2 regions of the Paenibacillus sp. J31R98 genome follow, and region 1 is predicted to be linked to the other one. Evidence: riboswitches for the same ligand, from Rfam matches in the RefSeq annotation. Region 1 holds a riboswitch; the other holds the start of a gene.
The links. Region 1 has a riboswitch for S-adenosylmethionine ahead of AC0YNX_RS04410 (hypothetical protein). Riboswitches for the same ligand answer to the same signal wherever they lie in the genome.
Positions count from the first base shown of each region.

Region 2: linked by a shared signal. The riboswitch ahead of metA (homoserine O-acetyltransferase MetA) and the one ahead of AC0YNX_RS04410 (hypothetical protein) in region 1 are both predicted to bind S-adenosylmethionine.

Region 1 covers NZ_JBWDNO010000001.1:972,246-978,910, forward strand. Annotated here, with positions in the region: gene AC0YNX_RS04395 (alpha-mannosidase) at 1-369, shown strand, start outside; gene desA (Delta(5) desaturase DesA) at 580-1,599, shown strand; gene AC0YNX_RS04405 (YciI family protein) at 1,879-2,223, shown strand; SAM riboswitch class I at 2,313-2,442, shown strand; gene AC0YNX_RS04410 (hypothetical protein) at 2,546-3,061, shown strand; gene AC0YNX_RS04415 (carbohydrate-binding protein) at 3,264-6,512, shown strand.
Region 2 covers NZ_JBWDNO010000011.1:6,414-13,078, forward strand. Annotated here, with positions in the region: gene AC0YNX_RS28095 (metal-dependent hydrolase) at 1-397, shown strand, start outside; gene AC0YNX_RS28100 (LysE family translocator) at 429-1,070, opposite strand; gene corA (magnesium/cobalt transporter CorA) at 1,163-2,104, opposite strand; SAM riboswitch class I at 2,621-2,728, shown strand; gene metA (homoserine O-acetyltransferase MetA) at 2,830-3,747, shown strand; gene AC0YNX_RS28115 (PLP-dependent transferase) at 3,782-4,942, shown strand; gene AC0YNX_RS28120 (aminotransferase class V-fold PLP-dependent enzyme) at 4,950-6,113, shown strand; gene mqnC (cyclic dehypoxanthinyl futalosine synthase) at 6,286-6,665, shown strand, end outside.

The sequences.
Region 1 (6,665 bases):
GCGCTTGTCCCACACAGTGGCTCCTGGCAGGAGAACGGCATCGTGCGCAAAGCCTATGAACTGAACGTACAGCCAATCGGCGTATGGGAAACGTATCACGAAGGTCCGCTGCCGCAGCGCATGGAAGGCATTCAGATTGCCTCGGAGCAAGTGGTGGCAACTGTATTCAAGCAAGCAGAAGATGGCGACGGCTGGATTCTGCGCTGTTATGAGACATCGAGTTCGGCCGTGGAGGAGACAGAAATCGTGATCCCTCTGCTGAACCGTTCCTGGCGTACAAGCTTTGGCAAATGTGAGATCAAGACGTTCTTCATTCCAAGCGATTCGAGCCAGCCTGTACATGAAGTGAATTTGATTGAGTATCCATAATTAAAGCGATTCAGAGAATGTTGAGGCCCGCTCCGAAATGAGGAAGCGGGTTTCTTGTTTGGTGTTTTTTATCAGTCATGAAATATGACAGTAGCCGACACATTTTCTCTCGCATAAACTATTTGGAACTACTTTGCCCTATCAACGTAGTACCATTGTTGGTACAATGGAGCTCTAAGATGGCTCGCAAAGAGAGGATAACCTTACTACATGAAGGATTCAGAGCAGGATAACTGGCGAAAAGAGATTGCATTCTACGAAAAACCACGTTTGAAGAACAGTATTTGGCAGCTTGTGAATACAATCGGGCCAGTGGTGCTGCTATGGCTTGCCGCCTATTGGAGTTTATCTGTTTCGGCTTGGCTGACCTTAGGATTAGCCGTCGTCACCGGAGGATTTCTGGTGCGAACATTTATTATTTTCCATGACTGCTGTCATAAGTCTTTCTTCAAGCATCGCAGGGCGAATGATATTGTAGGAACCATTACGGGAATAATGACCTATGTACCGTACCTTCAATGGAAACACAGCCACACTGTACATCATGCAACTTGTGGCAATCTCGATCGGAGAGGGACAGGCGACATCTGGACGATGACGGTCGACGAGTATGTGAAAGCGACGCCTTTGCGCAGACTGGTGTATCGGTTATACCGCAGCCCTTTCATCATGTTTACGATCGGTCCCGTGTATATTTTCCTAATCGACTACCGCTTTAACCGTAAGCGCGCAGGCGCGAAAGAGCGTTACAACACCTACCTAACCAATTTAGGGATCGTTGCTATTGCTGGACTGCTCTGCTGGGCTATAGGCTGGCAGGCGTTTCTCCTTATTCAGGGAACGGTATTCTTCGTTTCAAGCATTGCAGGGATTTGGCTGTTCTACGTTCAGCATCAATTCGAAGATTCTTATTATGAAGTGGATGAGAATTGGGATTATGTAGCTGCTGCGATGCAAGGCAGCTCCTACTATAAGTTGCCCCGAATACTGCACTGGATATCTGGCAATATCGGATTTCATCATATCCATCATTTGAGCCCCAGAATTCCGAACTACAATCTGGAAGCGGTACATCAATCCAGTCCGCGAATGCAGAAGGTACAGGAAATTACACTGCTAACCAGTTTGTCCTCGCTGAATTTCAGACTTTGGGATGAAGCAAGCAGTAAATTTATTGGATTCCGAGCTTTGAAGCGGATGCAGAAGGCACAAGGTGTCAATGCGGCATAACGCTGCTAAGCCATAGTTCTCCGAGAAAGCCCGCCTAATCGCGGGCTTTTTCTTTTTTCCGTTGGGAACATGCACGTTGAACGGGGCAGGATATTGGATTGTTATGGGGAATATTGTGGACAGCCCGGTATACTCTGCTGTAGTTACTGGCCGAAAAAGTTTTTATTTATTATTTTCATTTGTCGATTTAGATTATTCTCGTTCGTTGTATGTATACAGAGGCCAATTAGGATGGTCTTCTAGGGCAGGAACCTGGCTCATAATTAAGGAGGAAGATTGATGTTATTCATGTTGATTGTTAAAGCTTCGAAGTATCCGGAAGGACCAAGTCCTGAGCTCCAAGAAGCCATGTCAAAGTACAATCAGGAATTAGTTAGCGCAGGCGTGCGAGTAATGGCGAAAGGACTTCATCCAAGTTCAGAAGGTATTCGTATTTCGTTTGCGAATCCAGAGGAAAAGCCAGTGGTTACGGATGGGCCATTCACGGAGTCGAAAGAATTGATTGCCGGCTTCATTCTGATTGATGTGAATTCGAGGGAGGAAGCCATCGAGTGGGCTATGCGGATGCCAGACCCGCAAGGACGTGGGGAAGGTCAGATTGAACTGCGACAAGTGTTTGAATAGCATGGACTGTTGCATGAATGATGCAGCCTGAAATTTCTTGACATCAAAGCGCATTATAGTATGATTGAAATAATTGAATACAGTGAACTTTCTTATCAAGAGCAGGTGGAGGGACTAGCCCGATGAAACCCGGCAACCGACAAACCTTTGTTAATCAAAGGAATGCACGGTGCTAATTCTTGCGGAAACGCTTCTTTAAGCGAATCTGGGAGATAAGAGGGAGGATATGATTTTGAATGATAATGACCTTTCTCTTGTTACAGAGAAGGTCATTTTTTGTTTTCATACGCGAAATGATTATCCATGTAGGAGGAACACCCATATGCCGATTACGATTTCTAACCCTAATAGGGTCGAAGAGCAAGCTCACTACAACGAGCAGCTTCATCACCTTCAAGTCGCATTGCAGAATTTGAGAGGTATTGCTGATCTGCAGAACTGTAGGATTGCCCGTATTGAATGTTTTCGATTCGATCAAGCGCATAGAGAAAAGCTGCAGCTCCAAGCTGAGACGGATATCTGCGGGATCATTGCGATTTCCACGAATACAGGCATAGTAGGTTTCGGCAAATTGGCGATTTCATCGCAAAGTTTCACGGGAGATTGGACGATGTGGGCGGCTCAATTCCAGCGATTGAAGGGTCTGAGCTTGGCCCAAAGCATCAGTTACCCGAGGCGAAAAGAAGAATCATGGGGTCACGTTAGAGTAGAGATCATTGAATCGGCATTAATGGATCTAATCGGAAAAATCCATCTAGACAGAAGAGACACTGTGCTGCCGGGAGAGCTGGACCGAGCTTACTTATTTGATCATGCGCAAGCGTACATCTCGTTTTAAGTAAGCTTAGCATCGATGGAATAACCGGACGCCTTGATTCGACAAAATAGCTCAAAAGTAGTTCTATCTTCCTGGTAAATGACGATTGATATATCATTTGTATATAGTATATTAGGTTTAATTGTTTATGATATATTGACATTATATTAACCTATTTCTATATTATTAGGTGACTGAAGCCAAATATAGAGGAGGACTGTCATTGACCAGTAAGATCAGAATACCTAAGCTAATTGTTCTTCCGATTGCACTAGCGCTTTCGATCGCTCCATTAATGCCGACTGGAATTCCCCGTGCCCATGCTTTCGAGGCTGCGGATGCCAAAACAGCGATTGAAGCGTATAACGCTACCTTCTGGGATGCATCTGCGAAGTATTTCTGGAAAACCTCTAATCACGACGGATATCAGGATTTTTGGGTAGAGGCTGAGCTATGGGAGCTTGTCATGGATGCTTATCTCGAAGCCACCGATCCGGTTCTGAAAGCGAAGCTTCTGACCCAAATCAACGACGTATTCGACGGGGCTGTGGCGAAGTACGGACAGGACTGGACGAATAATACGTTTAACGATGATATTATGTGGTGGGCGATGGCGAGCGCTAGAGCTTATCAGATAACGAATGACGCGAAGTACCTCGAGAGAGCGGAATATTATTTTAACTATGTGTATGATACACAGTGGGACGATGCGTTTGCCGGAGGCGGCATTTGGTGGAAGAGCGATGACCGCACGACGAAGAATGCGTGCATTAACTTCCCTGCAGCAGAAGCAGCTCTTGTTCTCTATAACGCAACGCATAACGACCATTATCTGGATGTCGCCGAGAAGGTCTACCGCTGGAGTAAGACGATGCTGACCGACGGGAAAGGCAAAGTGTTCGACCGGATCGAGACGGTTAGAGGCCCAGTCCCGGATGCGACTCACTATAATCAAGGGACGTTTATCGGAGCTGCCACGGGGCTCTATCAGGTAACTGGTGACAAAGTGTATCTGGATGATGCGATCGCTGGAGCTATGTTTACGAAAGAACATATGGTGGATGCAAACAAGCTGCTGCGTTATGAAGGACCTAACGGAGACTTGAAGGGTGGCAAAACGATACTCGTTCGCAATCTCGGCTATCTTCAGGAGGTTGTGAATGCAAGCAATGAGAGCTCGCATCAGTCGTTTGCCGACGGCTATAACGAGTGGCTTGCCTTTAATACTGACATGGCATGGAATCACCGTAGCAATGCCAATATTGTGGATGGCAACTGGGCGGGACAACAGCTGTCCGGAACGTTCGAATCGTGGAGTTCTGCTGCAGCTGTGGAAGCGTTGACCGTGCTCGAACCACATGACAATGTGCTGGTCTATGCGCGTAAGGATCCGTACAGCAAGATCGAAGCTGAGAACTTTAATGTCGTTAACGGTCCGGGGATGGAAGGCAGCATTGAAGGCTCGCTCCAGCTTGGCGGAATTAAGGATGGCCATTATGCAGCTTATAAAAATGTGGATTTTGGCACGGGCCAAGGTGCAAGCGGTTTCATCGCGCGGGCATCAAGCGGAACTGGCGGCGGGAATATCGAAGTTAGGCTGGATGCAGTCGATGGGCCGAAGGTAGGCACTTTACATGTCGATGGCACTGGCAATTGGAACAATTTCATTGATGCCGCAGCGTTGCTGAAGGACGATCAAGGTCAGACCAGCTCGGTGACCGGCGTCCATGATGTGTATCTCGTATTCAAGAAGACCAATGATGACTACTTGTTCAATTTGAACTGGTTCAAATTTACGAAGACCGATCCGACCAAGACCGATGCTTATGCCAAGCTGCAGGCGGAGCAGTTTACTAGCAGCAATGGACTGAGCGTTGACTCGACCGGACAATTCGCAGACGGTATTCACAATAATGCTTACGCGTCTTACAGCGGGATCGACTTCGGATCTGGCGCGGCTGGTATCACACTTCACGTCGCAAGCGGTAATCTCGGCGGATCCGTTGAAGTGAAACTGGACAGCCTGGACGGTCCATCAGCAGGCGTCATCGAAATCCCGGCACTCGGCAGCTGGCAGAACTGGGTCGATATCACCTCGATTATTGATGATAAGAAGGCAGTTGGCATTCATGATGTGTACTTGATCTTCCATGGTGCAGACGGCAGCGACTATCCTTGTAATCTGGACTGGTTCACCTTCTCGACGATGAAAGGCCAGGCACGGGATGCCTACAGTAAGCTGGAGGCTGAGAATTTCACGAACAGCGTGCAAGTTGGAACCGAAAACGGTGGTGGTCAGACGTACTTGGCTGGCGTATATGGACCGAATAAACCTTACGCAATGTACAACTACATTGATTTTGGCGATGCAGGTCCGACCGAATTCCATATTCAAGCGGCAAGCGCAACAAACGGAGGAACGATCGAGGCACGTATTGATGGCATAAACGGTCCGGTCATCGCTACTGCCGAGGTAAGCGGCACTGGCGGCTGGCAGACGTTCCAGGTGTTTGATGGCGAAGTAACGGCGCCTGTTACGGGTAAGCATCTCGTGTATCTCAAGTTCGTGGGGAATGACTGGCTATACAACTTTGACAAATTCACCTTCGGTAATCCTTCCGTATTTACCGCGGAACCTCCAGTGACTGAGCCTGCCGATGATGATATCGCGCCGGGAGAGGTTGAGAATGTTCAAGTGACCCGTCATAGCGGCGAGTTGACTGTGCGATGGGATGGCCCGTACGATCTAGACGCTGATGTCGTGCACATCACGCTGCTTCATAAAGGAGAGCAAGATGGGGATGTCCGCGAGTTGAAGCGTGGCGTTCAAACGGCTGTGTTTAGCGGTATTGAAGCAGATCAGAACTATTCGCTTCGGATCAGCACTGCTGACAAATCCGGCAATGAATCGGCAGGTATTACGGTAGAGGCAAAAGTTGCGCCGGTGTACTCCTTGTCGGTGAATGGAGCTGCTCTATCAGATGGCGCTGTGGTAGACGATGATGGATTCCTTCGCTTCCAAGCAGGAGATGGCCATACTGCAATCGTATCGGCTAGTCTGACCTTTGACGGCAAGGAATATGAGCTCGCTTCCGGTGCTTCGCAAGAAATTCAAGTTTCGCTCGCTGGACAGCTAGGTGCAAAGAGCGTCGCAATCGAGGTAGAAGATGCGGCGGGGAACAAGCTGCAGAAGGCGATCACGATTCAGGTCAAGACGAGCATTGCTAGTCTGACGAATCTCGTTGCCCGGTACACGGCTGCTAACGAAATTAGTGGCTCATTGTCTTCACAGTTGACGAACAGCTTGAAGCAGGCGCAGCATCATTTGGAAAAAGGAAGCAAGGATCAAGCGAATAAGTTTATGAACAAATTCCTTGACCAAGTTAACAAGGAGAAGAAGAATAACATTTCGGATCAGGCTAAATCCGTGCTGACAACGGATGCTCACTCGCTAATTGCTAGCTGGCAGTAGATGCATTGCATCGCTGATTAATGAAGAGAGAAGAGACGAGTCGGATTGCCCGCTTGGTTGGGGCGAACTTGATTCGTCTCTTTTTATTTAAAGGATGTGGCCTTCATCGAATCCATTCGACTAGCAATACCAAAAGGCAATAACGCCGTATCG
Region 2 (6,665 bases), on a different contig from region 1:
GATCTTCTACCCGCTTTACACGGCGGGTGCAGCTGCAGTCCTGCTGCTGGGTTTATTGTCACGTAATGGAGCAATCCGCAATGCGCTCGTCAGTGCGATTGGCGCGATCCTGCTGTACACGGGCTTTAAAGTCGAGATGAACTGGCTGATGGGACTTGGTTTATACATAGCTTGGGTGCCATGGCTGAATCATCGCGGACTTACGCATACGGTGTGGGCGGTTATTGCTTGGGGAGCGATCGGCTGGAGCTTGGAGCAGCAGCTTGGCATTCAAGGGGTTGCATACACGGCAGTATGCGGCTATGTCTCGCATCTTGTCGCGGATACATTAACGCCAAGCGGCGTCAAATGGCTGTATCCGCTAACTAAGAAAACGTTCAAGCTGCCTTTCAGGTAAGAGGAAAGCTATTGAAGGCGAGGGACGGCTATCAGAGCAAGGAGTGATAGCCGTCAATGAATACTTTGACCGCAAGAATCAAGAAGATCAGCGCGGAGAGCAGCGATACGGCACGAACGAAGCCTGTTCCCGCACGCTTGTGCGATATTCCGGATACGATGGCGATGAAGGTCGACCAGGCTAGTCCGGCTGAGAAGAAGCCGATGATGAAGGCAGCCATTGGTCCTGCAGAGTGAACATTCAGGCTTGCAAGAATCGGACCTGCTGCAACGGCGAACCAAATGATGACGGTAGGGGAAGAGAGCGCAAGTCCAAGCCCCCAGGCGAATTCCTTCTTGCCCGCGCGGCTGCTGTCTTCCTCGCTGCTGATCTGAATCGGATCGGGCTTGATCGTTTTGCGAATCATCTGGAACGTGAGGTAGCTGAGCACGATGGTGCCGCCAATCCATAGCACCCATTTGACGAGCGGAATTTGAAAAATAATCGTCACGCCAAGCAGCGCCAGCAGCAGATACGTCAAGTCCCCGAAGCAGGAGCCAAAGCCGAGCATGAAGGAGCGCTTGAATCCTTTCTCAAGGCCGGTCTTAATCATGGCGACATTGACGATGCCAAGGTCGAAGCAGAGCGATAGCGAGAATAGAAATCCTTTGATAAAAGCAAGTGCAAAAACCATGTTACAATAACAACCCCAATCTCGTGTATATAAGCGAAGAGGCTCCCCAGGCGGCAATTGCGACCCGGAGAGCCTCTTTGTTGCAATAGGCGTTATAGCCAATCCTTCTTGCGGAAAATATAGAACATCCCGAACCCCAGCAATAACATGAACGAGAGCAGCAAATAGGAGCCGCCGTGCAAATGGAGGCCGGGGATGTAGTCGAAGTTCATCCCGTAGATGCCTGTAATGAAGGTCAGAGGCATGAATATCGTCGTCAGCGCCGTAAACACGCGCATGATTTCGTTCGCGCGGTTCGCAACGGAGGACTGATAAGCCTCTCGTAAGTTGCCCATCAGATCGCGGTACGTATCGAAGGTCTCGGCGATCTTCACGGCGTTCTCGTAGATGTCGCTGAAGTACTTCTGCAGCTCGTCATCGATGAGTTTGAGATCCTTCTTATTCAGCTTCGCGATCAGTTCCTTCTGCGGCCCAAGCACTTTCTTCAGCCACAGAATTTCGCTTCGGAGACCGATGATTTCATTCAGATGCGACTTCTTCGTGTGCACCAGAATGTCTTCCTCCAAGCTTTCAATTCGCGCTTCAATTCGGTCGCCTACGAGGAAATAGTTGTCGACGACAAGGTCGACGAGGTGATACAGGAACCGGTCAGGACGGCTGACTCGCTCCTCAAGCAGAATCGGCTTCAGAGCACGCAGCTCGTTAATCTTCTGCTTCGTAACGGTAATGATATAATGACGCCCCAAGAAAATATTCAAGGCGCGCAAGAAGATTTCCTCATCATCAAAACGGATACTATTAATAACGATAAAATAATGGCCTTCATTCTCATGAAGTTCAATCTTCGGACGCTGCTCTTCCTCGCTCAAACAGTCCTCTACGGCTAGTTCGTGCAGGGCAAAGAGCGGCTGAAGCACAGCAAGATCGTCCACATCCGCGTCAATCCAGTAAAACCCTTCGATCGGCGGGTAGACAGCCTCCTCAATGTCGTCAATTGGTGTAAACACACCTTGGTTTACGAGACGAATTTTCATCCGCGTTCCTCCTCTCATCACGATGTTACACATTCCCGGATACCGGCAAGAGGAAATAGAACGGGCGCGAGCGTCAAGCAAACCAAGTTCGCCAATAACCTGCTACGAATAATATATCGTGAATAACGGCAGGGGTGCAGGTGCGAATATGGTCGGCTTCATGTTCGGTCCGATGCGCTTATGTCCTCTATGCTGGTTATCAATGCGGTTGTCCGCAGGCCACGGGTCGCCTTCCATATTCGTAAACACCCCTTTAAACACGTTTCGTTGGTAAGTGATTCCAAGCGCTCCAAGCTTGCAAAACATTGAAAATGAGCGCAATTCTTGTCTAGTATACTCCGACAATGTCTTTCCATACAAGCAGAAAGTAGCGGAGGGTTCCACGTTATACAATATGCCGGGAAAAGCCTGTGGTTACGCGGGTTTAGCCCATGATTTCAGGGGTGCTTCTTGACGCGGAAACGCGAATCATTTAAAGTATGAGTTAAAGAATGACCATAACCGAATAAGCAAGCTTTCTTATCAAGAGCAGGCGGAGGGACTAGCCCGATGAAGCCCGGCAACCGGCGTGAAGACGCACGGTGCTAATTCTTGCGGAAACGATCAGTTTCTGAGAGATGAGAGGCGCATGAACGATATGAATTTATGCCCCTCTCTGCCAGAGAGGGGCTTTTTCAATTTGCGCTCCTTCTTCAGGGATCCGACAATAGACAGGAGAGAGTAATATGCCAATTAAAGTGCCAGACCAGCTGCCGGCGAAAGATATTTTGACGAACGAGAACATCTTTCTTATGGATGAATCAGTCGCATATCATCAAGATATTCGCCCGCTGCGCATTGCGATTCTAAACCTGATGCCGACGAAGGAAACGACAGAGACGCAATTGCTTCGCCTCATCGGGAACACGCCGCTCCAGGTGGAGGTTGTCCTGCTGCATCCGAAGACGCATACATCGAAGAACACATCTTCCGAGCATCTGGAGTCGTTCTATAAGACATTCGAAGATATCAAGCATGATTATTACGATGGCATGATTATTACGGGTGCACCTGTCGAGACGCTTGCTTTTGAAGAAGTGAACTATTGGGAAGAGCTGAAGGATATTATGGACTGGTCCGCACGCCGCGTGACATCGACATTCCATATCTGTTGGGGCGCTCAAGCAGGCCTGTACCACCACTACGGCATTCCGAAACATGATCTCGATGAGAAAATGTTCGGCGTCTTCCCGCATACGGTCGAGAAACGGAACGTGCCGCTTGTTCGCGGGTTTGATGAGATGTTCCTCGTTCCGCAATCCCGTCATACTGGGATTCGCTATGAGGATGTCGCTGCAGTGAACGATCTGGATATTCTCTCTGTATCCGAAGAGGCTGGCATCTATCTCGCAGCTTCGAAGAACGGAAGACAAGTGTTCGTCACCGGTCATTCGGAATATGATCCCGCTTCGCTGAAGTACGAATATGATCGGGATGTTTCCAGAGGCATGGATATCGCCCTGCCGAAAAACTATTATCCTAATAATGATCCTTCGCGCCAGCCGTTGTCCACATGGAGAGCGCATGCGAACCTGTTGTTCTCGAATTGGCTGAATTATTATGTATACCAGCAAACTCCGTTTGATCTTGGAGCAGGCATTTAACCTACAATATTCGGTGAGAGGAAGTCACGATCAGATGAAAATTGAAAGCCGTTTAGCGCAAATTGGATCCATTAAAGAACCTGTTACCGGAGCAGTCAGCTTCCCGGTCTATCAATCAACGGCCTTCCGTCACCCGCGGCTTGGCGAAAGCACGGGTTTTGACTATGCACGTACGAAGAGTCCGACACGGACCGTGCTTGAAGAAGCGGCAGCTGAGCTCGAATCCGGCGATACGGGCTTTGCCTGCAGCAGCGGCATGGCAGCGCTGACTACTGTTTTCTCATTATTTAGCCAAGGTGACCATCTGCTGGTTTCCCTTGACCTCTATGGCGGTACATACCGTCTGCTTGAGAAAATCATGACTCGGTTCGGAATAACGGCTTCTTATGTGGACACGAACGACATTGACGGTCTGAGCGAGCTCTGTACGCCTGCGACGAAAGCTATTCTGATCGAGACGCCGACGAATCCGCTTATGATGATTACAGATATTGAGCGCGTATGCGCTTGGGCGAAGTCCAAAGGCTTGCTCACGATCGTTGACAACACGCTCCTCACTCCGTTCTTCCAACGGCCAATCGAGCTTGGAGCAGACGTAATCGTGCACAGCGCGACCAAATACCTTGGCGGCCATAATGACGTGCTGGCTGGCCTGATCGTGACCAAAGGCAAGGAGCTGTCCGCGCAGATGGGCTTCTTGCACAACTCGCTGGGCGCGGTTCTTGGCCCGCAGGATTCCTGGCTCTTGATGCGCGGCATGAAGACGCTCGCGCTGCGGATGGAGCGCCATCAAGCGAATGCAACAGCAATTGCCAACTGGCTGCTGACGCATGAAGCGATTGAGGATGTTTATTATCCGGCGCTGCCGCATCACCCAGGTCATGACGTGCAGAACCGCCAATCCTCCGGCAATACGGGTATCTTCTCGTTCCGCTTGAAGAATGCAGCTTACGTGGAGCCGATTCTGCGCCACATTAAGCTGATCGCCTTCGCAGAGAGCCTAGGCGGCGTGGAGTCGCTCATGACTTATCCGGCAGTTCAGACGCACGCGGATATTCCGCTTGAAATTCGCCAGAAGATCGGCGTAGACGACCGCCTGCTTCGCTTCTCTGTCGGTATCGAGCATGCCGATGACCTCATTGCGGACTTGGCGCAAGCATTCGACGCGGCTCGTCGCGAGATTGGGGAGGCATAAGAAGACGATGGCAGACAACAAAAACAACCAAGAGAAACAATTTGCAACGAAGCTGATTCATTTTGGCTCCGAAATTGACGAGACGACGGGTGCGTCGAGCGTGCCGATCTATCAGGCATCGACGTTCCATCATCATGATATCTTTAACCCGCCGACGCATGATTACAGCCGTTCCGGCAATCCGACCCGCCAAGCGCTTGAGGATTATATTGCGCTGCTTGAGGGCGGCGTGCGCGGCTTTGCGTTCGCATCCGGCATGGCGGCGATTTCAACATCGTTCTTGCTCTTCTCCACTGGCGATCACGTCATCGTAACAGAAGACGTATACGGCGGGACGTACCGCTTGCTGACGACGGTGCTGAACCGTCTCGGAATCGAGTCGACATTCGTGGACATGACGAATGTGGAAGCGGTGAAGGCGGCGCTTCAGCCGAATACGAAGGCGGTCTTCATGGAGACGCCGTCGAACCCGACGCTTAAGATTACCGATATCGCTACGATTACAGCATGGGCGAAAGAGAATGAACTCATCACGCTGCTTGATAATACGTTCATGACACCGTACCACCAGCGTCCGATCGAGCTTGGCGTGGACATCGTGCTGCACAGCGCGACGAAATTCCTCGGCGGCCACAGCGACGTGCTTGCAGGGCTTGCCGTTGCCGCGACGGAAAGCCTCGGCAAGCGGCTGAAGCAGCTGCAGAATGGGCTGGGCACCGTCCTCGGCGCGCAAGAGTCTTGGCTCCTGATGCGCGGCATGAAGACGCTGCAAGCGCGGATGGAGCATAGCGAGAAGAGTGCACGGAAGCTGGCGGAGTGGCTTGACGGCCGCTCGGATATCACCCGCGTGTACTATCCGGGGCTCAAGGATCATCCAGGACGCGAAATTCATGAGAAGCAGTCCAAAGGCTATGGCGCTGTCGTTTCCTTCGACGTAGGTGACGGAGACCGTGCGAAAGCGGTATTAAACCGTGTGACGCTGCCGCTTGTCGCGGTAAGTCTTGGCGCTGTTGAAAGTATTTTGTCCTACCCGACCATGATGTCGCATGCGGCAATGCCTCGTGAAGTGCGCCATGAACGCGGAATCTCTGATGGTTTGCTGCGTTATTCGGTCGGTCTCGAGGATATCGACGATCTCATTGCGGATCTCGATCAAGCGCTGAAAGGCTAATTAGGCGCAAATAAAGCAATACGCGGCAGTCCTAGCGGACTAGCCGCGTTTTTCTCCGTTTAGGCTTGGCTTTACGCTGTCAGTCGCGAAATGACGCTGCTAATCGTTTGTGGTAGTATAAGTTGAAACCTTACTGGGTACGGAAAAGTGGATAGAGAAGGAGGTCTCCCTCGTGCAACAAGTAGATCGTATTTTGGACAAAGCACTGCAAGGAGAACGACTCGGGCTCGAAGACGTAGTAACCTTATTTGAATCCGAGGAAATTGAGAAAATGGGCCATGTGGCCAATCAGCTGATGCTAAGACATCATCCTGATCCGATTACGACATTCGTAGTAGGACGGAACATTAACTATACCAACGTCTGTGACGTGTATTGCCGTTTCTGCGCATTCTACCGTGCTCCGGGCTCGGCGGAAGGCTATGTACTGTCCGATGAAGTGATCCTGCAGAAGATTAAAGAAACGATGGATGTTGGCGGTACAGAGATTCTGATGCAAGGCGGCGTGAACCCGAACCTGCCGTTCACGTACTATACGGATCTGCTTCGCAA